Regions from separate parts of the Rhodoferax sp. PAMC 29310 genome, predicted to be linked through region 1. Evidence: predicted binding sites of a transcription regulator. Region 1 holds the regulator's gene; each other region holds the start of a gene.
The links. The regulator FNR, encoded in region 1, switches genes on or off when oxygen is low (the NO sensors DNR and NnrR bind a similar motif). The targets are predictions, from matches to a motif close to TTGATNNNNATCAA.
Positions count from the first base shown of each region.

Region 2: a site for FNR is predicted at 4,819-4,832, ahead of J8G15_RS09490 (DUF2892 domain-containing protein). Genes of this name have one in related genera too.
Region 3: a site for FNR is predicted at 6,320-6,333, ahead of J8G15_RS13925 (universal stress protein). Genes of this name have one in related genera too.

Region 1 covers NZ_CP072852.1:1,386,906-1,394,951, forward strand. Annotated here, with positions in the region: gene J8G15_RS06305 (ABC transporter permease) at 1-534, shown strand, start outside; gene J8G15_RS06310 (efflux RND transporter periplasmic adaptor subunit) at 559-1,740, shown strand; gene J8G15_RS06315 (sensor domain-containing diguanylate cyclase) at 1,737-2,846, opposite strand; gene J8G15_RS06320 (sulfite exporter TauE/SafE family protein) at 2,896-3,573, opposite strand; partial or broken gene hemN (oxygen-independent coproporphyrinogen III oxidase) at 3,583-4,980, opposite strand; gene fnr (fumarate/nitrate reduction transcriptional regulator Fnr) at 5,132-5,851, shown strand; gene J8G15_RS06335 (fasciclin domain-containing protein) at 5,948-6,403, opposite strand; gene J8G15_RS06340 (cation diffusion facilitator family transporter) at 6,780-7,433, shown strand; gene J8G15_RS06345 (2Fe-2S iron-sulfur cluster binding domain-containing protein) at 7,513-7,809, shown strand; gene ylqF (ribosome biogenesis GTPase YlqF) at 7,804-8,046, opposite strand, start outside.
Region 2 covers NZ_CP072852.1:2,088,172-2,096,217, reverse strand. Annotated here, with positions in the region: gene sufB (Fe-S cluster assembly protein SufB) at 1-407, opposite strand, end outside; gene J8G15_RS09510 (iron-sulfur cluster assembly accessory protein) at 404-760, opposite strand; gene J8G15_RS09505 (alpha/beta hydrolase) at 1,239-2,498, opposite strand; gene J8G15_RS09500 (DedA family protein) at 2,850-3,497, opposite strand; gene J8G15_RS09495 (hypothetical protein) at 3,494-3,865, opposite strand; gene J8G15_RS09490 (DUF2892 domain-containing protein) at 3,870-4,763, opposite strand; gene J8G15_RS09485 (ABC transporter permease) at 6,141-6,824, shown strand; gene J8G15_RS09480 (ABC transporter ATP-binding protein) at 6,821-7,951, shown strand; gene J8G15_RS09475 (ABC transporter permease) at 7,954-8,046, shown strand, end outside.
Region 3 covers NZ_CP072852.1:2,993,874-3,001,919, reverse strand. Annotated here, with positions in the region: gene J8G15_RS13965 (calcium/sodium antiporter) at 1-69, opposite strand, end outside; gene J8G15_RS13960 (hypothetical protein) at 147-362, opposite strand; gene J8G15_RS13955 (hypothetical protein) at 1,052-1,435, shown strand; gene J8G15_RS13950 (hypothetical protein) at 1,496-1,870, opposite strand; gene J8G15_RS13945 (dienelactone hydrolase family protein) at 1,988-2,635, opposite strand; gene J8G15_RS13940 (D-amino acid dehydrogenase) at 2,742-4,067, opposite strand; gene J8G15_RS13935 (LysR family transcriptional regulator ArgP) at 4,156-5,064, shown strand; gene J8G15_RS13930 (TetR/AcrR family transcriptional regulator) at 5,127-5,744, shown strand; gene J8G15_RS13925 (universal stress protein) at 5,827-6,249, opposite strand; gene J8G15_RS13920 (metallophosphoesterase) at 6,358-7,203, opposite strand; gene J8G15_RS13915 (LysR family transcriptional regulator) at 7,228-8,046, opposite strand, start outside.

The DNA.
Region 1 (8,046 bases):
CAGGCCACGCTGGCGGTGCAGCGAGGGCACGAGGTTCAACTGTTGAATACGCTGAAGGACTTGCCTCGGGTGGTGGGTGCCGTCAGCAAATCAGTCATGAAACAGAACATTGAAGAGGTCACCGCTCGCAACATTCTGGTGTTCAGTGTGGTGCTTACCGCGTTTGCCACGGTGATTGCCATTGGCGTGGTTTACAACAGTGCCCGCATTGCTCTGGCTGAGCGCGCGTGGGAACTGGCAAGCCTTCGGGTGCTGGGGTTCACCCGGGCCGAGGTGTCCACTTTTTTGCTGGGGGAGCTTGCCATTGAGATCGTGCTGGCAACGCCCTTGGGCATGGTGCTCGGCTATCTGCTGGCCTCTGGCATCGTGCAATTGATCAAAAACGAGGAGTTTGACTTTCCCATGGTGATATTGCCCGCCACGTATGCCTACGCGGTCATTGCGGTGGTCATTGCCGGACTGGTCAGCGCCTTGGTGGTGCGTCGCAAGGTGGATACGCTGGATTTGGTGGCGGTCCTTAAAACCCGGGAATAAAAAATGAAGCCTTCGGAAAAGAACATGAAACAAAAACTGATCTGGGTCGTGGCCGGTCTGGCGATGCTGGCACTGCTGGTTTGGGCGTTGATGCCCGCCCCGAGGGAAGTGGAAGCCGCGTTGGTCACCCAAGGTCGGTTTGAACGCGCGGTTCAGGAGGACGGGAAGACCCGTCTGAGGGAACGCTACCAAATATCTGCCCCACTCAGTGGCCACCTCGATCGGATCACCCTGAAACAGGGCGACGACGTCGTGCAGGATGCTCAGGTGGCTCGCCTGTGGCCCAGCATACCGCCCTTGCTAGACGCACGCAGCCGCGCTGAACAACTGGCTGCCAACTCGGCCTTGCAGGCCGCCCTCGTCCGATCACAGACCATGGTGGAGCGGGCTGGCGCCGCACTGGCACAGGCGCAGGCCGATCTTCAGCGCAGCCAATCGCTTGAGAAACAAGGTTTCGTGGCGCCCGCCAGGCTAGAAGCGGATCGCCTCAACCTGCGCCTACGCGAGCAGGAGTTAGCCAGCGCCCGCCAGGACATTGTGGCCGCTCGCTTCACGCTGGCCCGCTCGCAGGCCACGCTGGAGCCGGTATCAAGTAACGGCCGGGCCGGCTCACCGTTTATCGTTCGCTCGCCTGTGACCGGCAAAATATTGAACGTCCTGCAGCCCAGCTCAGGCATGGTCATGGCGGGCACACCTTTATTGGAAGTGGGTGATGCCACCCGCCTTGAAGTGGTGGTCGACGTGTTGACAGAAGATGCGGCCCAAATTCGTCCTGGCACGCCCGTCCAGTTGAGCAATTGGGGGGGGCCAGACACCCTTCACGGCACGGTTCGACGGGTGGAGCCAAGCGCCTTCACCAAGGTATCGGCTCTGGGCGTGGAGGAGCAACGCGTCAATGCACTGATCGACATCCTGTCACCGGCTGCGACATGGTCGAATTTAGGCGATGGTTTCAAGCTGGACGTGCGAATTCTGGTCCAAGTAGAAGAAGACGCCGTGCTGGTTCCCGTGAGCGCCTTGTTCCCCCTAGGCACTCGCTATGGCTTGCTGGTGCTGGACGGTGGACGTGCGAGATTGCAGGAAGTTGACGTCGAAGCGCGCAACGGCAGTAGCGCCTGGATCAAATTTGGGCTCCCCGTGGGTACCCAAGTGATTGTTTACCCTGACAGCCAGCTTCAAGACGGCGAGCGGGTCAAGACACGCTAAACCAGAGCACCGGCAGCAGGCCCAACATCTTCTTCGTCGTCCAGAAAGACGACGCAATTGCGCCCGGTGCGCTTGGCTTGGTAGAGAGCACGATCGGCGCGGTCCAGCAGACCGACCCCTGTCCAGGAGTCGGTGGCGACAGCCACCCCCACACTAACGGTAATAGGGAATCGAGGCCACGCAAAGTCTTCAATGGCCAGGCGAATTCGCTCAGCAACGGCCATTCCCGCGCCCCGCCCCGTGTCCGGCAAGATCAATACCAACTCTTCACCCCCATAGCGGGCGACTTGATCGTAGGGTCGCGCCTGCGCCAACAGCACGGAGGCCACTTGCTGCAGGGCCTGATCGCCCGCAATGTGGCCAAATTGATCGTTGAATTCCTTGAAGCGATCAACATCAACAAAAATCAGCGCCATGGGCGCACCTGTGCGTTCGGTGCGCGCAAGCTCTTCGCACAGCGCATCGTCAAAAGCACGTCGATTATTCAAACCAGTCAAAGGGTCCAGCATTGCCTGCTGGCGAAGCAATTCATTCACGGACTCTAATTGTTTTTGGTATCCCTCCAACTGGAGTTGCCGCAACTGCTGCGTAACGGCCATAGATCGCAATTTGGCCTCGGTGTGCCGCAACTCCAGCAAGGAAACCACTTGCCGGGACAGAGCAAGCAATGCGGCTTTGGAACGCGAATCCAGTGCTCTGGGAACCCGGTCAATGACACACACTGTGCCCAGCTTGACGCCAGAGGGGGTCACCAAAGGTGCACCGGCATAGAACCGAATGCCGGGCTCCCCGATTACAAAGGCGTGATTGGCAAAGCGAGGGTCGTTTGCCATATCCCTTACCTCCATGACTTCCATTTCGCTGGCAATTGCATGCGAGCAAAAAGCATCTTGAATCGGTATTTGTGACACTTTCAACCCCACCCGGGCCTTGACCCACTGACGCTCTGTATCCAGCAAGGACACCATCGCAATGGGAACGTCACAAATCGCAGCGGCCAGTTTGACGACGTCGTCATAGGCTTGCTCTGCCGGTGTGTCCATGATCTGGTAAACGTCCAAAGCTTTCATCCTTGTCGCTTCGTCAGGAGACACAGGTGACGTCATAGGTGGATCCTCCGCATTATTTCTTTATCATCATACCGGTTTGCCTACTTTACGGGGTGACACACCACGGCGCGGCATCATGCGCATACGCCATCCAAAGCGCCCAGGCTGCGCTTGCGGCCAAGGCAAATCCAGCAACTCTGACCCCCCAATCACCCGTGCTTCCCCCGCCCAATCGCAACCAAAGCCAAGGCCCCGCCAACAAGGACACACCGGACCCAAGCGCAAACAAGGCCATCACCATGGCGCCATCCACGGCTTGACCACTAAGCGAAGCAACCAACAATGCCGAGTACAACAGGCCACAGGGCAGAAACGTCCACAAAGCACCAATGACCAGCGGCGCACCTCGCCCACGCCCTTGAGCCAGGGAGCGAGCCCCCGCCCAAATTTTGCGCCCAGTTGCCTCCAGCCAGATGGGTTGCCGGGCTTTCCACATCAGCAACAAACCTAGTACCAAGGTGGCGACGTGAAACAGTGTCCATACGGGTCGAAGTGCGGTCGACTGAACCGTCAGCCAGCCTAGCCCTTGCATGGAAGCAGCCGCCAGCGCGCCCAGTGCGGAATAGCCCACCAATCGCCCCAATTGAAATCCAAGCAAAGCAGAGTTTTTATAAGGGCCGGCTGCTTGACCAATGCCAGCGCAGGCCGCGCCACACATGGCAATGCAGTGCGGCCCACCGGCCAGTCCCATTAATAGTGCGGTTACCGCGAGAGAAGTCTGCATCACGCAATGCTAGATGACTTTTGAAAACTGGGCGCGTGTGCGGTCAGTCTGTAGATACCGGTCAAAGACCGTGGCCATGGCCCGGACAAAATGCAGGCCGGGCTCAGACACATGGATGCCAGCATCATCTACTGTGGCCAGCCCCTGATCCGTGAAAGGCGCCAGTGACTACAATTCGGAGGCAAAGTAATGGCGGAAATCGATGAGATAGGCCAATTCAACAGACTCAAACGAGACATCCCCCTGACACATTAGTGACATGATGATGGCGCGCCGAATCAGGTCATCACGGCTCAGGGCGACACCACTAACAACCGGAAAAAGATCCTGATCCAGGCGGTCAGAATATGACTCCATGGTTTTCGCGTTTTGGCTGTAACTGGGACCAACTCGCCCAATGACAGATACACCCAACTCGATCAAATCGCAGTCAGGCTGGGTGCTGAAGCCCTGAAAATTGCGATGCAGACGACCCTGTCGTTTGGCAATGGCCAACACATCGGTGGGCAAGGCGAAATGAGCCAGGCCAATGAACACATAACCAGCAGCTCGCAACGCCGCAATTGAGTTGGAATGCATGACCAGATTGGCCGCGTCGCTAGGAAGCGCAGCGGTGCTGATATGGCGCTGCGGTTTGAAGTGCGCCGGCCGGTGGGCGTAGGCATAGAGTGCGATGCGGTCGGGCCGCCACTCGATGACTTGTGACAGCGTACGCTCGAACGATTCCGAACTTTGTTGGGGCAGGCCATAAATCAGGTCCACGTTGATCGAATCAAAACCGCGCTGGCGGGCATCCTGAAACAGTTAGACCACTTGCTCAACAGGTTGAATCCGGTGTATCGCCATTTGAACTGCCGGGTCAATATCCTGAACGCCAATACTCAAGCGTTTAAAACCCAGCAGCATCAGTGCGTCCAGTCGATCGGAATCCAGGGTGCGCGGATCGATTTCGATGACGTACTCACCGGCCGGAAGCATTTTGAAATTTCGCCGCAACATGCTCATCAAATCGCCCAGCTGGGCATCGGTCAAAAAGGTAGGTGTGCCGCCTCCCACATACAGTTGACTCACCGACTGCCCCGCGCCCAACTCGGCCGTGTGAAGCTCTACCTCGCGACTCAAGTAGTTCAAATACGTGTCCGCATGTCCATGCTCACTTGTAACGACTTTGTTGCAGGAGCAGAAGTAGCACAGCGTTTCACAAAACGGAATATGCACATAAAGGGACATCGGCCGTGCGGCCACCGTCGGCCCAGAGCGGCGTTGGGCCAGCGCCTGCTTGTACTCAAGCTCGGCAAAGGCCTCGACAAATCGATCAGCGGTAGGAAAGGAGGTGTAGCGGGGACCAGAAGCATTCAACCGATTGAGCACGTCATTTAAATCAGGGGGGGCCGCATCGGCATTCATAGGCAATCCTTGGCAAGGCTGGAAATATGCCTTCAACCCCACATCAAAACCTTGACTCAGATCAACCTCGAATGAAATAGGACCTGCCAATTGATTTGACCTACATCAGGAAGTGCGGGGTCAGACGTCAATTGGTGCCAGAATGGTCTGCATGAACCCCATCACCTTAAAAGTCGCATGCTCCAGTTGCAATCTGAAGGAGCTGTGTATGCCACTTGGATTGACGCCGGACGAATTGGACCGTGTCGACGAAGTGGTGGCGGCGCGACGCAAAGTCAAGCGAGGTACAACGCTGTTTCGAACCGGTGAGAGGTTCACCAGTCTGTACGCCATTCGCACTGGTTTTTTCAAAACCAGCGTCGTCTCTGAAGATGGCAAGGACCAAGTGACCGGGTTTCAGATGGCTGGAGAAATCATTGGGCTGGATGGCATCGTGAATGACCAACACACTTGTGACGCTGTTGCCTTGGAAGATGCCGAGGTATGCGTCATGCCTTTTAATCGCGTTGAAGAAATCTCGCGGGAAGTGATTTCATTACAGCGCCATGTGCACAAAATCATGAGCCGCGAAATTGTGCGTGAGCACGGCGTGATGTTGCTGCTGGGCAGCATGCGCGCAGAAGAGAGACTGGCCGCGTTTTTGCTGAATCTGGTTCAACGATTAAACGCCCGTGGGTTTTCAAAAACCGAATTGGTCCTGCGCATGACGCGCGAGGAAATTGGAAGTTACCTGGGCTTGAAACTGGAAACCGTGAGCCGCACGTTTTCGAAGTTTGTGGAAGACGGCATTGTGGAAGTCAAACAGCGCCACATTCGTATTGTGGATGCCGAGATGTTGAAAGACATCGTCAACCCCAAAGCCTGCAATTGATCACACAGACCCATTAAAGAAAGCCGGATCATCCGGCTTTTTTTGTGGGCGCCCCGCGGTCTGTAGTTCGCAGGGAGCCCAACTTTGAGCCCGCAGTTACTTGGGCATGATCACGCTGTCAATCACGTGGATCACGCCATTGTCAGCCACGATGTCTGTCGCAGTGACCTTGGCGCCATCCACCATGACACCTCCCATAGTTTTGACAGTGATCTCAGAACCCTGAACAGTTTTGACTTTGCCGGCTTTGACATCGGCAGCCATCACTTTGCCGGGCACCACGTGGTAGGTCAATACCGAAGTCAGCTTGGCTTTGTCTTTCAACAGCGCATCAAGATCAGCTTTCGGAATTTTGGCGAAGGCCGCATCAGTCGGGGCAAACACGGTGAACGGGCCTGGGCCTTTCAACGTGTCAATCAAACCGGCAGCGGTCAACGCCGTGGCCAGGGTTTTGAAAGTCCCAGCAGAAACAGCGGTGTCAACAATGTCCTTCGCTTGAACAGAAAAAGCGACGCCAAAAGCCAACGCGGTTGCAAGAATGGTTTTTTTCATGGAGCTCTCCTAAAAATGAATGTCAGGTATGACGCGTCAAAGATGTGACGTGGCCGAATAATACAACCAATAAGTATCCATAATTTCTTTATGGTTTAAATTATTACTAATTGGTATCTTTATGAGTTGAAAAGAACCATTGGCTGAACTAACCTCAGAAATGCCTCGCTTCAAGAGCGTATTGCCCATCTACCGGCTTGAACATTGTTCAGCGACGACGCACCACTCGCAACAAGGTTTGACAAAAACTATACGGTTGGTTACGGCAACCTCTTCCTTGTCAAGCCTTGGAAATTGGGTCGTCCATCGCAGCAACAATGTCACTTGACACTGGAGTGACTAAAGGGTTCCCAATAGAGTCAATTTAAGGAGAACCATGTCTGCTCACTGCTGCGAACACGAAACACCCACCGCATCGTCCTTCGAAAACATGGATCGGTACCGGCGAATCCTGTGGATTGCCTTGATCATCAACGCCTTCATGTTTTTGGTGGAGATCTTGGCGGGTTACACCTCGGGTTCGCTGTCGCTATTTGCTGATGCGATTGACTTCGCCGGCGACGCTGCCAACTACGCCGTGTCTCTTGCAGTCTTGTCGGCGGCCTTGGTTTGGCGCGCCCGCGCCGCAATGGTGAAGGCGCTCAGCATGATCGCCTTTGGACTGTTCATTCTGACGCGGGCGGCGTGGGCCGCCCTGAACGGCGCCGTGCCAGACGCGCCGACCATGGGAGCGATCGGTTTGGTAGCACTGGTAGCCAATGTGGCCGTTGCCTGGATGCTGTACGCGTTTCGTGAGGGTGACGCCAACATGCGCAGCGTCTGGCTGTGCTCACGCAACGACGCCATTGGCAACCTAGCGGTAATGGCCGCCGCCGTGGGTGTATTTGGCACCGGGCAAGCATGGCCTGACGCGGTGGTGGCTGCGATCATATCCGGTCTGGCCTTGCATGGCGGCTGGCAGGTGCTGCGCCAGGCCCGCACCGAACTGGCGGCTGGCCCAGCCAATCATGAGCACGGTGACGCGGGCTGAAATAGCTACTTATTTGATAGCTGCCTTCGCTTACTCCATATGCCTATAGTGCCATTTCTCATCACAATATAATACTGGCATGAATGCCCCAGACGCACCACTTTTTTATACAGCGATCACCGAACCCGACCAGCAACAATTTGACGCATGGACCGAGCAACCCCTGCTAGTCTCCATGGAGCAAGGCGGCATCGATTGGCCCAGCTCTTGCCGGGGCGGCAACTGCCGAACCTGTATCGGAAAGCTCTCGAAAGGGTCGGTTCGTTACGAGATGGAATGGCCTGGCCTGAGTGCCGAAGAGAAGGCTGAGGGCTACGTCCTGCCTTGTGTGGCCTACCCTTGCTCAGACCTCACGTTGGGTCGAGAAGACCTATGACGCCGACCGCGAGTCGGGCCTGGGGACTTTCTTGAACCGAATTTTTCGGTCCAGCTCAATGGCATCTTTCTTCACCTGACGCTCAGCATCCATCTTCTGCCCTGCGGCCAACCACTCTGCAAACTCCTCTGGCGTTTCCAGCGTGATGCGTCCCATTAGAGCGGCGCGGAAATCGTAGATGGCAATTTCTGCCGCTTTCTGAAGATTTATCTTCTTGCCGCCCTGCAACGCGCCCCG
Region 2 (8,046 bases), 700 kb from region 1:
GTGGTGGTCACCGAGACGCTGTCGAAAATCACATCCACCGCCACGCCTGCCAGCGCCGCGCGCTCGTGCATCGGCACGCCCAGCTTCTCGAAGGTGCGCAGCAACTCCGGGTCCACTTCGTCCATGCTCTTGAGCTTCGGTTTGGACTTGGGCGCCGCGTAGTAGCTGATGGCCTGAAAATCGATTTTTGGATACTTGACATTGGCCCACTCGGGCTCGGTCATGGTCAGCCAGTGGCGAAACGCCTTCAGGCGGAATTCAAGCAACCAATCGGGCTCGTTCTTTTTGGACGAGATTAGCCTAATGGTGTCTTCGCTCAGGCCTTTGGCCGCCACCTCCGATTCGATGTCAGTGACAAAGCCATGTTTGTAGGGCTGGTTGACCAGGTTTTGCAGAACGGCACTCATGCTGTCCCTCCTTGGGCAGCGGCTGTCTTGAAGTTGACGCTCTCGCCGCAACCACAGGCGTGGCCCACATTGGGGTTGTCAAACTGGAAGCTCTGTTTGAGCCCCTCAGTGACGAAGTCAAGGCACGCACCCGCCATGCAGTACAGGTCTTCGGTGGCGACCAGCAATGTGACCCCATGGGCCTCAATGCGCTGATCGGTGTCGCGCACCTCGTCGGCCAATTGGTAGGTGTAGGCATAGCCAGAGCAACCCACCGGTTTGAGTCCAACGCGCAACCCGATTCCGCCACCGTTTTTGGCAATCTGCGAACGGATCTGTTTGGCGGCTGCGGGTGTCAATGTGATTGAGTTCATGGAGTGCTCCTTTAGGTATATGTTAAATACACCTTATAAAAAGGCAACCAAGGCTCGAAAATCCAACAATGTCGAAAGGGTGAATAGCTGCGAAAACCGCCCATGACGGCGCCGATGACAGGTCGCGCCAACCTGTAAACCCAATAAAGTCACTGCGCGGGTTGTGGCCCTGAGTCACGAATGCATGTTTTGGTGACTGGGCGAACATGGAGTCGATGCTCGCCATAGCCCGGCAGGAATTTTTAAGCCTTCTATGCCTCTCGGCCTCATCGCCCCTTCGGAGCTACTTCTGAATTTGTAGCAGAAGGGCCTCGTCTAGATTGCGGCGCCGTTTCTGGATTCATGGCACTCATGGGCGTTCAAGGCTACACCGTTTGTTGGTCCTGCCGTGCCCCGCTGTCACGGTCTTGGCAGACTTCACAGCGACCTCAAGCCGAACCAGTTGGTGCATCGATACAAGAACGACGCCGGTCAGCCACTAAAAACGCCACATGTTCGGCGCCCCGGCCTGCCTGTTGAGGCCGCGCGCCGGTGCCTCGGGCGGCAGGCCTTGCAAGGACAACCGGATGTCGCGCGCAATTCGGCCGTTGGTGTAATAACTGTGCTGCGTCAGACCGGTCACCAATGCACTGCAATCCACCTGCAACATTTTTTTGTGGAGCCCCTGCGGCCTGGCGGCGCCACGCTGGCCCAGCCGGTCGGGGTTGGCCTTGGTGTAGTCGGACACGCGCAGGGCGTTGTCGTTTGGGTTGTGATAAATAGACACCACATTGGCCACTTGGTGTACCTGCTCCATCGCCTTGCCGATGTCAAGCACATCGTCGTCAACGTCGGCGGCACACAGGAAAACACGGTCAAACAGCCTCGGAAGCGCAGTGCCGGGCGTGAATTCCCACAATCGGTCCAGGGCATGTTGCAGGACGAAGTTGCCCATCGAATGCGCCAGAAGGTGGATGTTACGTCCGCAGACCTCGGTGGCCTCCAGCTGCGCCACCGCGCGGTCGATCTCGCTCGGGCGCATGCCTTGCTCCTCCAGTGTCTTGCGCAGCCTCTTCACCTTGATGTTGTCGGTCCGAACTTCGCGTCCCAGCTCATGCAGGAAGTCGCGCACCTTCAGCAGGCCCCGGCCGATTGCGCCTGAGGAGCCCGCGGCATCACCGCGGTCGCTCTTGTAACTGACGAAGGGCAAAGCTTGGCCGTTCGACGGCCAGGTGAACAGCACGACACGAACGGCCTGCGTCGGCGTCACGATGTGAACGGACGAGCCGCTTGCCACGGTATCGGGGCGGTTCATCGTTGCCTCCAGCGCTGCTGCGGTGCCAACCGCTTCCTCCCAGCTTACGTTGTAGCCGTGGATTAGCACCATCATGTCGCGACCCTGCTGCATGTCGCCCTGTAGGTCTGCGAACATGGCCTTCGACCCAAGCAGCACCTTTTTCTGCCCCACCTCGCTCAAGCCGGCGTCGGGGATCGATTCTTCGTAGGCCTCTATGCGCTGCGACTGCTTCACACATGATGAAAAATAGTCCTGCAGAGCTTCGCCGTCGCCGCGGCCCGTGTGCGGCCGGTCCTGATCCAGCAAGGCCGATACGCGCGCCGTGTCGGCGTGAAAGCTGACGCGACCGAAACGAAGGTTCTCCATGCCATCGCTGGAAAAGCCCGTGCCATAGCGGTCGGGCTTGAAGCGTTTAGCGCCTTCGTGAGCGCGGTTGGTGGCGTAATAAATGGTGATGTCCATGAGGCCCTTTCGCTGCTGGCTCATTGCAGCATGCAACTAGCGAGTGCTGGTGTCAACCCAGCGTTACAGGCGCCGGGGCGTGACGACACGACGCACCTGGTAGCGTCCTTGCTGGGGTTCATGCTGCACTTGGCTACCTTGGTGTCACAGTCAGCTGGGCGGCGGCAACTCTATTCCTTTGAAGGTTGCTGAAGGGTCGAAAGTGAAAGGCGGCCAAATCCAGACTGTGGCCGTAGAGTTTTCAGAACTGCCCGCTCACCCCGACCATGAAGATCAAACGCAACCGCATCGAAAGCGACGTCAGCACCAAGCTCGACGCCTGGTGGGCAGTGCGGGCCAAGGTCAGTGGGCTTAACGGGTCAATTTTTGAAAACCGAGGCGGGGCGTTAATTTTTGCCCTGGTTTCCCCCCCCGGGGGCGTTTCTGGCGAAGCCATGCCAGCATGACGCCAACCAGTGTCAAAGCCAGACCCAGCAATAGCCCCACAAAGTCGCTTACGAGCTGGCTGATGCTTTCCCATTGGTCTGCGAACAGGTAGCCCAGCCCGCCATAAAGCGCCACCCAAGCCAACTCACCTGCCAGAACGGCGGTCATGAATCGAGGCCAGGGGTAACGGGTCGAGCCGGCGAGCAGATTCACCGGCAGGGCCATCGGTGTCAGGAGAAAGCGGGTCACAAAAACGCTCCATCCACCCCAGCGGGCAAACCGCTGGGCGGTCGTAGAGGCGCGCACGGTGCTCTGTAAGCGTGTCGACAATCGTTCAAGCCCATAGCGCCCGACCAAGTAGCTGCATCCATCCCCAGCGACTGCGCCCAGCAGTGCAGAGGTAGCCGCTCCCTCCCACCCCAGCACGCCCTGGCGTGTGAAGGCCCCCGCTGCGATGACCAACATGCTGGCCGGCAGCGGAATTCCCAGCGCCTCCAAAAAAAGTGTGCCTCCCAGAAGCAAATTGCCCTGATTCAGCAAGGCAGTGAGTAGGAGGTCGCTGATGCTGCTCACGGCGGCGCGGTTCCCGCTGGCTTCGGCCTGGACAAAATCAGCGACTCAATGATTTTTCGCCCTGCGCCAGGTTCAATCTGCTCCGCACGGAACCAGTCACTCAGGTTGCGCTCGTCGTGCCCCGTCGGCGGCAAGCCCAAGGCGTCGCGCAACGCCGGCTCCGGCACCTTGTATCGCTGGGCGACATAGGGCAGTGTCATCCAGCCGCGCAGCGACTCGACCTGAATCTCGCCCCGCGCCACGCGTTGGTGGTAGTCGAAGATGCGAATGGCCCGGTAGCCAAAAATTGAAGACAGGGCCAAACCCACGACGACCGCTAGAACAATCAGCCTGCGCCGCCAGGTTGGCGTCAATTTGCGCCAGCGCATGCCGTCAACCCCGCTTCAAATAAACCTTGACGAAGCTGGACTTCAACGCGTCACCTTTTGCGGGCAGGGCCTCGCTGTGAGGCGCCTTGGACAGGCTCAGCAGCTCATCCAGGTTGGTCCGTATGTCCTGAATCTCAGCATCATTGAGCTCTGCTTCGACCACCTTCAGCTTGCCGCTAACTGCCGGGTAGAGCCCGATCAACTTGGTCGGGTCTTTTTGGTTGGCCGCATCCAGCACGGTTTCCATGGCGTCGTGAAAATCCACCAGCGCCACAGCCAGCATCGAAAACCCATTGCGTTTGAACATCTCCTGGAACACAGGACGAACCTTTTCCAGATCCAGGTGGGCTTGATGCAGATCGCCTGTATGAACCAGAGGCGCCACCTCTTTGAAGAGTGTCGCCACCTGCGCCAAGTCGGACGTTAACTGTGGGTCACCCCTGAGGGCATAAGGCTGGTAACGCGTGTATTTGTCTTGAAACTGTTGGTAGGCAGGCAACAATTTGTTGAGGTTGACCACGGCTTTCCCCCGCTCGTTCTTGCCGGTCAGGAACAATGTCTGCTTGTAATAGTTGTTCATGGCGTTGAAGTCTTCCAAGAACAGCTTGCGGCTGAAGAACGCGCTGGCGTAGCTTCCACCGACCACCATCGTGACGAGCAGCACACCGGCGACCACTGAAACCGCCGTACCAGACGTTTTTGGATGCCGCGACACCGTGCTCAAACCCAACAGCCGATACAGCGGACAGAAGCTGATTGCTGCTGTGCCGACCATGATCGCACCGCCGACATAGCTGGCCACTTGCCAACCGCCAGCCAACCAGAAGTAAGCCAACTCCAGCAACGCCACGCCGAGTATCAGGCGAATGATCCGGTCCAGCGTGTTCATATTTTTCATGGCGTCTTCCAAAGTAATTTATACCCTTATAGTATTTAGTCTCGCTGATTTGAATTTAATCTTGATCAAGAAGCTTGACCTAACTTCGTGGAATTGACTCCGCAATATCGGTTTGCCGGCGGCCTGCGCCCAATCTACAAGGTCACCACCCTCCTATCAGACGCCCACTTGGCAGATCAAGCGTCGTTACAGGTGATCGGTTTTTGTCGAAGGTACCCGGACCATTGAGAGCGGCGAATCCACCCTGACCATGAAGATCAAGCACCCACCCGGGGAAGCTGTATCGGCGCTAAAGGCCCGTGGGCGTAAACGGCGGCGTTGCGATCACCGGGGCAGCCCCGTTGGCTCGCCTGTTTTGTGGGGCAAATGCTTCGTGGTGGGCTGAAAGAAGGCGACGCCCGTGATCTCGCCATTTTTCCGAACTCACCTTGTTGCTATGCCGATTCATTCGGGCAAGCAAGCATGGGCGGGGCAGAGATGAAGGGCTTCTATGCAGCGTAATCGGTCGTTCATCGTGAGCCGGAAATTTCCGTCGAGTTCTCCATTCCGGTCATTCCCGATGCCGGTCCAGTTTGGGCATTTTTCAGTCCCTAAAAATCGGGAGCAGTCATTCAACCGAGTACGCTGGTTTTCTTGGCTGAAGGGCTCTTGAGCAGCGATTCCGGTCTTAGAGATTTGCGATCTGCCTGCTCCATAGCAGCCGCTGGCAGCTAGGGATCGCACGCGGCTTTATGGCGACCATTTTGTCAACGTCGGCACCCGCCAACGACCAGAAGCTGACGTTCAGCTTCGGGACTCGAAAAGCAGGAAGAGGCCCGAAGCGGTCTGTCACACTTCGGCCGCCTCTGGCAGTTCCCGACCCAAAGCGGCCTTAGGTTACGGTTGGCTGAGCGCCCAATGGCAGGCACTCGCGAGTACTCGTTACTGGCGATCCTGAAGTCCACCCAGTGCGATCGCAAAAACCGCCGTACGCTGTGCTAGATCGCCGATATCGGCGTTATTGGTGGCCGTTGATCATGCCTGCGAATCGCCGAATGCCAGGCTCGGTTTTTTTCGTAAAAACATGGACCTATGCCATCTATGTCAGTGTGTTTTAAGAGGTAGTTCGCTACACGAACGCCCAACGATGAAGTCTGACAATAAAAAATAACCTGCAGCCGACTCGAGTGCGTTCGCTTTCATCAAATTGACCTCCGTCTCATCTTTGTTTGGATATCGAAACCCATACTTCGTCCGAATCAGGCACATATTCGTCCATTTTCATGCCGATTCACCAGCCGGTGGGAAATACGATTCAAACAGGACGCAGCAAAAAAGAACGCGTACAAAGTGCTTATTGCAATTGCATAGGCACAGTAAAAAATAGGAGACGACATCTTGGAAACTTGGCTGTTTGTTGTTGAAAACTACGACCTGATCTTTAAACGGACGGGTGAGCATGTTCTGTTGGTCGGGGTTGCGATCGGACTTGCCATACTGACCGGGGTTCCAATCGGCATCGCAATTACTCAGAACAAGAGAGTTGCCAGCATCGTTTTATATGTCGCGGCAATCGTCATGACCATTCCGTCCATTGCCATGTTTGGAGTCATGATTCCGGTCCTGTCGAAATTTGGGCATGGTATTGGATATGTCCCTGCGGTCATCGCCGTACTTCTTTACTCCCAACTTCCAATCATTCGGAACACCTACACAGCGATTAACAACGTTGAGCCCGCCCTTCGTGAAGCTGCGCGCGGCATGGGCATGACAGCCATTCAACGCTTGATCAGTGTCGAGTTGCCGATCGCCCTCCCTGTCATCATGGCTGGGGTGAGAAGTGCGGTTGTTCTGTCGATCGGCATCATGGCGATTGCCGCATACATCGGTGCTGGCGGATTGGGCACCTTCATCAGTCGTGGCATTTCACAAACCGACGCGCGTCAACTCATCACCGGCGCGGTGGCCGTGAGCTTGTTGGCAATACTCGCAGACTCCCTCCTTTTATGGCTGCAAAACTGGATGACTCCAGTCGGTCTCAAGTCCAATCCACGCTCAACTCCAGGAGCTTCGAAAACATGATTCGCCTCGAAAACCTCACCAAAATCTTTGAAGCCAGGCAAGGTCCTGCGGTCGCCGCTGATCACGTGAACATGGAAGTAAAAGAGGGTGAAATCTGTGTACTTCTTGGACCCTCCGGGTGTGGGAAGACAACAACCCTGAAAATGGTCAATCGCATCATCGCGCCAAGTTCTGGCAAGGTTTTCCTGAACGGAAAAGACACGACGGACTACGACACGATCACCTTGCGGCGCCAAATTGGCTATGTCATCCAGCAGATCGGCCTTTTCCCAAATATGACGGTGGAGCAAAACGTCGGTATCGTGCCTCGCATGCTGGGATGGGATCAGTCCAAGATTCGCAAGCGAGCCGAAGAGTTGCTAGAGATGGTTGCTCTTGACCCGGCCATCTTCCTCAATCGTTACCCCAAAGAGCTTTCCGGAGGGCAGCAGCAGCGCATCGGGGTCGCCCGGGCATTGGCGGCTGACCCACCTGTGTTGTTGATGGATGAGCCCTTTGGTGCCATCGATCCCATCAACCGATCCATCATCCAGGATGAATTTCTCAAGATGCAAGAAAGGCTCGGTAAAACAATACTGTTTGTCAGTCACGATATCGATGAAGCGGTCAAGATGGGCAACAAGATCGCCATCTTCAGAGCGGGCAAGCTTGAGCAATTTGACACACCTGACAACGTGCTCGCCCATCCCGCAAGCACTTTTATTGCAGACTTCGTCGGCAATGACAGGACGTTGAAGCGGCTTCGCCTGATTAGCGTTGGCGAGGTCATGGACCCGCAGCCACCGCGCGTGACTGAAGGGGAAAGTCTTGAAGACGCCAGTCGTCAAATGAAGAGCTCAGGCTACGAGAATGTCATTCTGGTCGGGCAAAGCGGACATGCAATAGGGGTTGTCTACAAGAGCGTCAGTGACGCCACCCAGGGGGTCTGCAAGAACCACCACTCTGGCCTGAAGGCAGTGGTTCGGTCAACCGACGATTTGAGAACGGCGGTTTCCTATATGTTCACCCATGATCTGACTTGGCTGCCAGTGGTGAATGACGAGGGGCTTTACCAGGGCTATATCACTCAACGCGGCATCACTCACTTCCTTGGCCGAACTTACCGCGATGCGGCAGTGAGCAACTAGCCATGGCCGACATTAGCAAAACAAATGCGTGGCGTCGTGTTGGTAGCGTCTACCTCGTGGGCGTTGCGGCATTAGTCTCCGTCGGAATCTGGCTA
Region 3 (8,046 bases), 1.6 Mb from region 1:
TGGCGTGAGATTTGCGGCCTGCAACAAATTCTGCGGATCACCACAGCCCTCCACAGCGTTGGGTCGCATCTCGGGGCGAACGCGTGTCAAAGTCAGCTATGGAGCAAACAGTTCGGGAACATCAGTATCCGCTCCTGACCTTGGATTTAACCGGTCGCTGCCACAGTCCAAATGCCCGGCAACGCCACGCTGCCGACGGCCAGTTGAACAAAGTGACTTTCTTCGGTGTAGACCCGCTTGCGAGTTTTGGCACTGCCAGCGACCGACAACTTACGGCAAAAACGAAAGTCGGCTTTCCCAAATCCGTGGGCTATCCTTTGGACCCGGTGTACCGCCGGTATGGCCTCTAAAGAGTCATCCACTTCCAAGTATCCAATGACTCCTTCCGCTGCACTCCTGTCAACGTTCTTTACGCCGCCAATGTCAGCAATATGATTCAGTCGAGGTGAAGTGAAGGGCTGCTATATGAAACTCCGCGGTTAATCCGGTGAGTTTTCCATGTTGGGTTCTAAGACCGGTATCGGGCAGGCATTTCGCCGAAATGAAATTTGGCTTTGGGCACAAAGCTGCCTCCGGACTTCATCGACTGTGAGCCTCGCTTCCTGCCCCCTCGCGCTCAACCCAACCCGGCTACCAAACCCAGTCCGATCAGGCACTCCGAATCTTCCAACACGCGGCCAAATGGGGCTGTTGAGCTCCCTCTCCCGCCCGGCGGGGCGGGAGAGGGTTAGGGGAACGAGTGGGGGTTGCCGCGGAAAAATTGCTACATAGTGAATAGCTTACCTGCGCAGTTCCATTAAGGGCCGCAGTCAGAAACTGCATAAAACTCCAACCGCGAATGGCAGCCGTAAAAAGTCAAGCACCCAATCAGACGTCCAGAGATAGCACGTTGAAACAAGGGACTTGGCAAGATCACCAGCAACGGTAGTAGGATTCAAAACAGACGCTGCGCGATGAAGCCGCTCAGCGCCGATGATTTCAGACCTTGGCCATTGCTGCTGCACCAACTGTTCCGCACTTCATCTGAATCGCAAAAGGAGTCAAAAACACCGTGATATATACAGCCGCCATTCTCGGAGTCGGGGTCCTGATCGGACTGCTGGGCTTCCTGTGGATGCAAGTTGGGCCCGGCTCTGGCCGCACGTTCAGAAATCGCATCGCCGCGCACATCGGTATTTCGAGAAGCCTGTTTCGCTCACTCTTGGTCCACGGCGTCAAAGGTTCGCCCCGTGACCTATTGGTGTCACTTGAAAAGTCGAAACCGGACCTGGACCAAGCGAGCATCAAGCTTGGCCCGTCATTGGCACGGGGCATTGAGCGCCTGGAAGCGCGCTTTGGCCCTCAGGACACGATTGACGAAGTCAAGCCCATCGTAGCGCGGCTTGTGTCAGAAGCTAGTCACAAGCCCAACCCGATCGGCAACCCGAAAATATAGTGCCAAATCATTAGCTGGTACACGCCAAATAAGCGCAAACAGCTATGAAATCAGGAGCAATTAATGCGCCTGTGAATGGCCAACGCGTTTGCCGTGCGGCAAGGTGGACAGGCGGGACAGCATGTGGCGGCAGTAGCCGTTGATCTGCAGGCACTTGTTGATCTCTTCCACCGGCAGCGGGCCAGAGACCACCACGATGTCATTAGCGCTGTCGACCGAGCCGGCCGCCCGAAGACGCCGGCGGGCGGTGGTGGCCCAAGAGTGAATTCGGGTGGGATTGCCATGCTCGTGCAGCTTGCCGGTGCGCAGGTCAAAAGCCAACGCCACGGTGTCGGTCATCAAACGCAGGCGGTGCTCGCCTGTGACCTTGCTGGCGGGCGTGCTGAGGTCATACAAGTGGTAGTTACCCTCTTTGAGCTGGTACTGCAAGGTCATGAAATCTCCTGGTTGCCGGCTATTCTGGAGGGCCCTTGGCGGTTCTAAAGCGATAAAAACACCCAAATTACCCACCAAATCAGGGGCGACGGTGAATCAGGACGCGCGGGGCAACTTTTAGCGCGGCACGTGCTGTGCCAACCATTGGGCGGCCTGCTGTGCCACAGCGTCCAGTGCACCGGGTTCGTCAAACAAATGGGAGGCCCCGGCAATGATGCTCAATGACTTGGTGCAAGTCAGTTGCGCACAGGCTTCGTGGTTGAGGGCGAGCACTTCTTCGTCGCGACTGCCTACCAGCAGCAGCGCGGGAGCGGCGACCTTGCTCAACTCGTGGTGGCCGGCAAGGTCCGGGCGACCACCGCGAGAGACGACTGCGTTGATGTCCTCCCCCAAGGCCGCAGCGGCCTGCAACGCAGCGGCTGCGCCCGTGCCGGCGCCAAAGTAGCCCAAGGGCAAATGCAGGGTGGGGGCGTGTAGCCTGACCCAACCCGTGGTGACCAACAGGCGGTGGGTGAGCAGCGAGATGTCAAAACGGGTGTGGTAGTCCAGCATCTCGGCCACGGTGAGCAGGTCAAGCACCAAGGTGCCCAAGCCTTGGGCGTGCAGGGCTTGGGTGACGGTCGTGTTGTGGGGGTCGTGGCGGCTGCTGTCATTGCCGTGGGCAAACAGCACCAAGCCGCAGCACTGGCCTGGCAGGGTTAGCAAGCCTTCGATGTGGACATCGTCCACGGGAATTTGAATCAGTTGCGCGTCGTTCGCGTTCATGCGCCCATTTTGCGCCGTTCCGGCGGGCTTCGCAAACCGGGTCGGCGCACCCTCGCGCTGCCTCACGGGCTGGCGATTGGTGTCGCCGGCCCGTGGAGTGGCAGCCTTAGACCGTGGTCTTCACTCCGTGAAAGGCGAAAGCCATCTCGGGTTCACGACCGCAGATCAACTCAGCGAGCGCCTTGCCGGAGCCAGCGCCGTGTGTCCAACCCAGCGTACCGTGTCCTGCGTTGACCCACAGCTTGCTGACCTTGGTCTGGCCAATGTAGGGAATGTTGGTGGGCGTGGCAGGGCGCAAGCCAGTCCAGTAGTTGGGTTGGCCGCCTTGCTCGGCATTGCGGGTGTCGCACAGGCCGGGAAACACCTCTTCAATGCGGTTGGACAGCATCTGACAGCGTGCCCGGGCCAGCGGCGTGTCCAGCGACAGGTCGTAGCCGCCAACTTCGATGGTGCCGGCCACGCGCAACTGGTCGCCAAGGCGGCTGATGGCGATTTTTTTCTCGTCGTCAATGGTTGAGACCTTGGGCGCGAGTTCAGGGCGCTTGATCTTGAAGGTGGCGCTGTAGCCTTTGCCGGGGTAAATAGGCAGGTCCACGCCCACGGTGCGCAGTAACGGCGCTGAGTACGAGCCGCAAGCGACCACCACATGGTCCGCGTTCAACTGGCGGGACGCGCCAATGCCGCGCTGGCCGCCAGGCCCGATGCGCGCTGGGCGCACCGCCACAGATTCGATGGCGCCGCCGACCTTGTTCAATTGCACCACGTCGTGGCCATACAAAAATTCTGCGCCGCGGGCAACACAGGCTTTGGCCAGTGCCTGGGTGAAGACGCGGGCATCGCCCGACTCGTCACTGGCGGTGAAGGTTCCCCCCACGATTCGGTCGGAAAACGACTTGAACGCGGGCTCAATGCGCAGCAGTTCGGCCTTGTCCACGACGCGGCGGGAGACGCCGTATTTGCTCATCAACTGGGCGGCGTCACCGGCGGTGTCAAACGATTTCTGGTCGGTGTAGTAGTGGGCGATGCCGCACTCCAGTCGCTGGTATTCAATGCCGGTGCTTTGCACCAGCGACTTCAGGGCCGAGTGGCTGTACGCGCCCAGCGCGACGAGCTGTTGCACATTGCGCTCAAACGCCTTGTCGTTGCATTGACCCAAGAACTTCAGGCTCCACAGCCACTGGTGCCAGTCAAGCTTGGGGCGAAACAGCAGGGGCGCTTCTTTGCTGAACATCCACTTCAGCGCTTTCAGTGGTGCATCCCGGTTGGCCCAGGGTTCGCAGTAGCTCACCGAGATTTGCGCCGCGTTGGCGAAACTCGTTTCCATGGCTGCATCGGGTTGACGGTCAACGACCGTGACCTCGTGGCCCTGCTCCAATAAGTGCCAAGCGGTGCTCACGCCAATAATGCCTGCGCCAAGAATGATGATTTTCATGCGCGCAGTGTGGCCGATCTCCGGTGGTAAAAAAAGTAGAATTAAACTAATATCAAAAACATTAGATTAGCTAATTCGAGGAGGCGGGATGAGTACCTTTGATCCGGATGCCCTGGAGTGTTTGGCGGCCATAGTGGAAGAGGGTGGGTTTGAGCGCGCAGCGGTGCGCTTGTCCATCACCCAGTCGGCCGTGTCGCAGCGGCTTCGCTCGCTGGAGGTGCAGGTCGGCACGGTGTTGATTGTGCGAAGCCGGCCTTTGAAAGCCACCTCGGCCGGTCGCTTGCTGCTCAAGCACGCCATGCAGATGCGCTTGCTGCGAGCCGATCTGGAACGCGACCTCAAAGACTTGACGCCCGGCGTCACTGGCAATGGGCGCGATGAGGAGCGGATCTCGATTGCCATCAACGCTGACAGCATCGCCACCTGGGCCCTGCCGGCGCTGAGTCGCTTGGTGCAACAGGGGTTGGCGATTGAAATTATCACGGACGATCAGGAGTTCACCCACGATTGGCTGCGTGAAGGCCAGGTGCTGGGTTGTGTGACGACCCTCAAGCAGGCGCTGCGCAGTTGCAAAATGCTCCCTCTGGGCGCAATGCGCTACGTGGCAGTGGCCGAGCCAGCCTATGCCGACAAGCATTGCCCGGACGGCATCACGGCCCACAACTTTCGCGCTTTTCCTTTTATTGCCTTCAATCGCAAGGACGGCTTGCAGGCAGAGTTCATTGCCACCAGCTTTAACCTCAAGCGCGTGGCGCTCAGCCAGCTTTACGTGCCCAGTTCTGAAGGCCAGGTGCGGGCGGTGTTGGCGGGCTGGGGCGTCAGTGTGTTGCCAGAGCTGGGAGTGCGTGAGCACCTGGCGCAAGGCCGCTTGGTCAATATCGCCCCGAAACACTCCTTGCCCGTGGAGTTGTATTGGCATTGCTGGAATCTGGATTCGGTGGTGCTGGACGCCTTGACCAGCGCCTTGACTGGCGCGGCCGCGCAGTCATTGGTTTGAACGATTGAGTATCAAAAAAACCAAAGCACCCATGAATCGACGCAGTTGAATAAAATACGACGATGAATACCGCCCCCATCCTCCGAGTTTCCTTCAAGCAGCAAATGCTCAAAGCCCGCGAAGAAGCCATCGTGCAGGCGGTGAATCGGCTGCTGGCTGAGAAAGGCTTTGACGCCATGACGGTAGACGAAGTCGCCGCACAGGTCGGCATTGCCAAAGCCAGTTTATACAAGCACTTTTCCAGCAAAGAGGACCTGGCCGCCGCCGCCATGGTGCGAGTCTTGCGCCAAGCGCAAGCGTTTGTGGAAACCGTGCCAGAGGCACTGGCTCCTGTTGAAAAGTTGCGTCATGTGGTGCACTGGATGCTGGGCATCAAACTGGCCGGTGAGATGCCAGCCCTCCCCAATCAAAACTCTGCGTTGCGCACCGCCTTGGTGGGCAACAAAGACTATATGGACGCCTTGGTGACGGTCAGTGATGTCATGGGTGAGTGGATTGAGGCGGCCCAAGCCGCTGGCGAAGTGAACCCGTCGCTTCCGGCGATTGCCGTGCTGTACACCCTCTACGCGCGGGCCTGCGACCCGGTGGTGGAGTTTCTGAAGATGGGTGGGACGCTCACCGACGACCAAGTCACAGACTTGGTGGTGAGTACCTGTTTTGACGGTCTTAGAACCCGTTGAGATTGTAGATGTTTTTTCGGCCCCTACCCCCGTCCAGCAGGCGTAGGAGGCTATTTAATCAATAGCAAAGTCGGTCACTGACTTAACGAACCAGCATGACCGGCACCTTGCAATGGGACAGCACTTGGGTGGCCACAGAGCCCATCACCAGATTGACCAGCGTGCCGTGACCGTGCGAGCCCATGATCACCAGATCAAAGTCGCCACTGTCTGCGAACTTGGAGATCGACTCGCCTGCGTGGCCCACCTTCCAGCTACTTTTAGCGTCAATGCGGTGGCGCACGAGGAACTTGCTGACCGGGGCCAACACTTTCTCCGCCTCTTCGCTGTAGTATTTTTCAACAATTTCCTTGCCGACCGCCGCGCGAGCGCGAGGGGGCAAGGCAGGTTGGGCCGTGAACACGGTGTAGCTGTTCTTCTCGGAAGAGAACAACTCGTGCGTGGTCAGATAGGCCAGCATTTTCTTGGTGTAAGGGCTACCGTCAACGGCGAGAAGAATGTTCATAGAAGTCTCCTTATTGAGAAGTTAGTGTACTCAAGCTGTCCCAACCTGACATGCGTCAAGTCAACTCGACTTAATTCAGATCAAAAAATGAGGCGGTGGGCGCTGACATTAGAGAGTCATGAAACTGTCGGGCAGAAATGCGGATTGCTCGTTCTTGCGGGCGTAACCCAAGGGGTTGGCGACCACCCGGCAACCGTTTTTCACATAGTTGCTGGGTGCATGCAAGTGGCCGTGCAGCCACAAGCGGGCGTGGATCAGCAGGTGGTCCAGGTCATTGCAAAAACCGGCCGTGCCCGGTGTCATGCCATAGCGGGGGTCGGCGCTCAAGAGGCTGGGCGCAAAATGGGTGACCACCACGGTGTGGCCTTCAAAAGGTTGCGTCAGCGCCTGCGTCAACCAGTCCCGGCAGATGATGGCCTGGTCACGCACCTCAGCAGCCAGCATGGGCACGCCGCGGCGGGTGCCGGAGGTCTTCTTAAGGTAAAAATTGGCGGCGCGAAAGGCCTTGTCTCGGGCTTTCAATTGCTGCGCCAGCCGGTTGGACGTGGGCGCGTCATCCACCGGGCACAGGGCGTCAAAGTCGGTCCATAGCGTGGTGCCCACAAACCGCACTGGCGTGGGCAACTGTTGCGCGCCCAAGTGGGTGTAGGTCACCACTTCACGCTCCAGCCAGGTGATGCCCTGGCGCTCACAGACCTCGCGCAGGCGGGCGTGGGCCTCGTCAAAGTCCAGCGCGTCGTACTCGTGGTTGCCCGGCACAAACAGAACCGGGGTTGGCCAGCCGTGGCGCGGCGAAAAACGCCCCAGCCCGAAGTCGTCATCCGTCAGGCTCGAGTTCACCTGGTAAGAACCAATGTCGCCGGCCAGCACCAGCAAATCCGCCCCGGGCGCCGGGGTGGCGACCCAGTTGGGGTGGGTCTCCAGGTGCAGGTCCGACAAAAGCTGAATGTTCATGGCGTTTATTGTCAGGCAAGCGGTTCATGTGCCCGACTGCGTCGAGGCGACGCCCGCAATGGTGCGGCGAAGCCAATCATGGGCACTGTCCCGGTTGCGCCGATGGTGCCAAAGAGCGTCAATGTTCAGCGGCGGCACGGCAAATGGCAGATCTCGAAGAATAAGTTGGTCCTGCAGGCCGGACACCGCGAGGAAGTGCCGTGGCATGCCCGTCAGCAGGTCGGATTGAGCCGCCAGCGTGCCGGCGGTGAAAAACTGGTTCACCGTGAGTGCAATTTGACGCTCCCGCCCCAGCACGGCCAGCGCCTCGTCGATGAAGCCAAACGGTCGCCCGGAGTAGCTCACCAGCACATGGCGTGCGCTGCAAAATCGGTTCAGAGTGAGTGGGCCCTTGGTCAGCGGGTGGCCCTGACGCATGGCGCAGACGTACTCACCGCTGAACAGTCGCTGGGTGGCAAAGGCCACCGTCTCGCCGGCCTGAGCGCGCGCGGTCAGGTCGCCCAGCACGGAGGGAAAGTAGCCAATCGCCAGATCCGCCCCGTCTTGCTCCAACAGCGGGCGGGGGTCGCGGGTGACCAATGGAACGACACGGATCGACAATTGAGGGGCGTCACGTTCCAGAACGGCCATCAGGCCCGGCAGCAAATTGGCCGACGTGGCGTCCGCCATGGCCAGCACAAAGGTCGCTTGCGCTTCACCGGGTACAAAGGTGCTGGGGGAGATCACATCCTGCAACTGGCGCAGGGCCTCGCGCACCGCCGGCCAAACCGCAAGTCCACGCGGCGTGGGGGCCATGGCTTGGCCACTGCGCTTGATCAGCTCGTCACCCATGGCCTCGCGCAG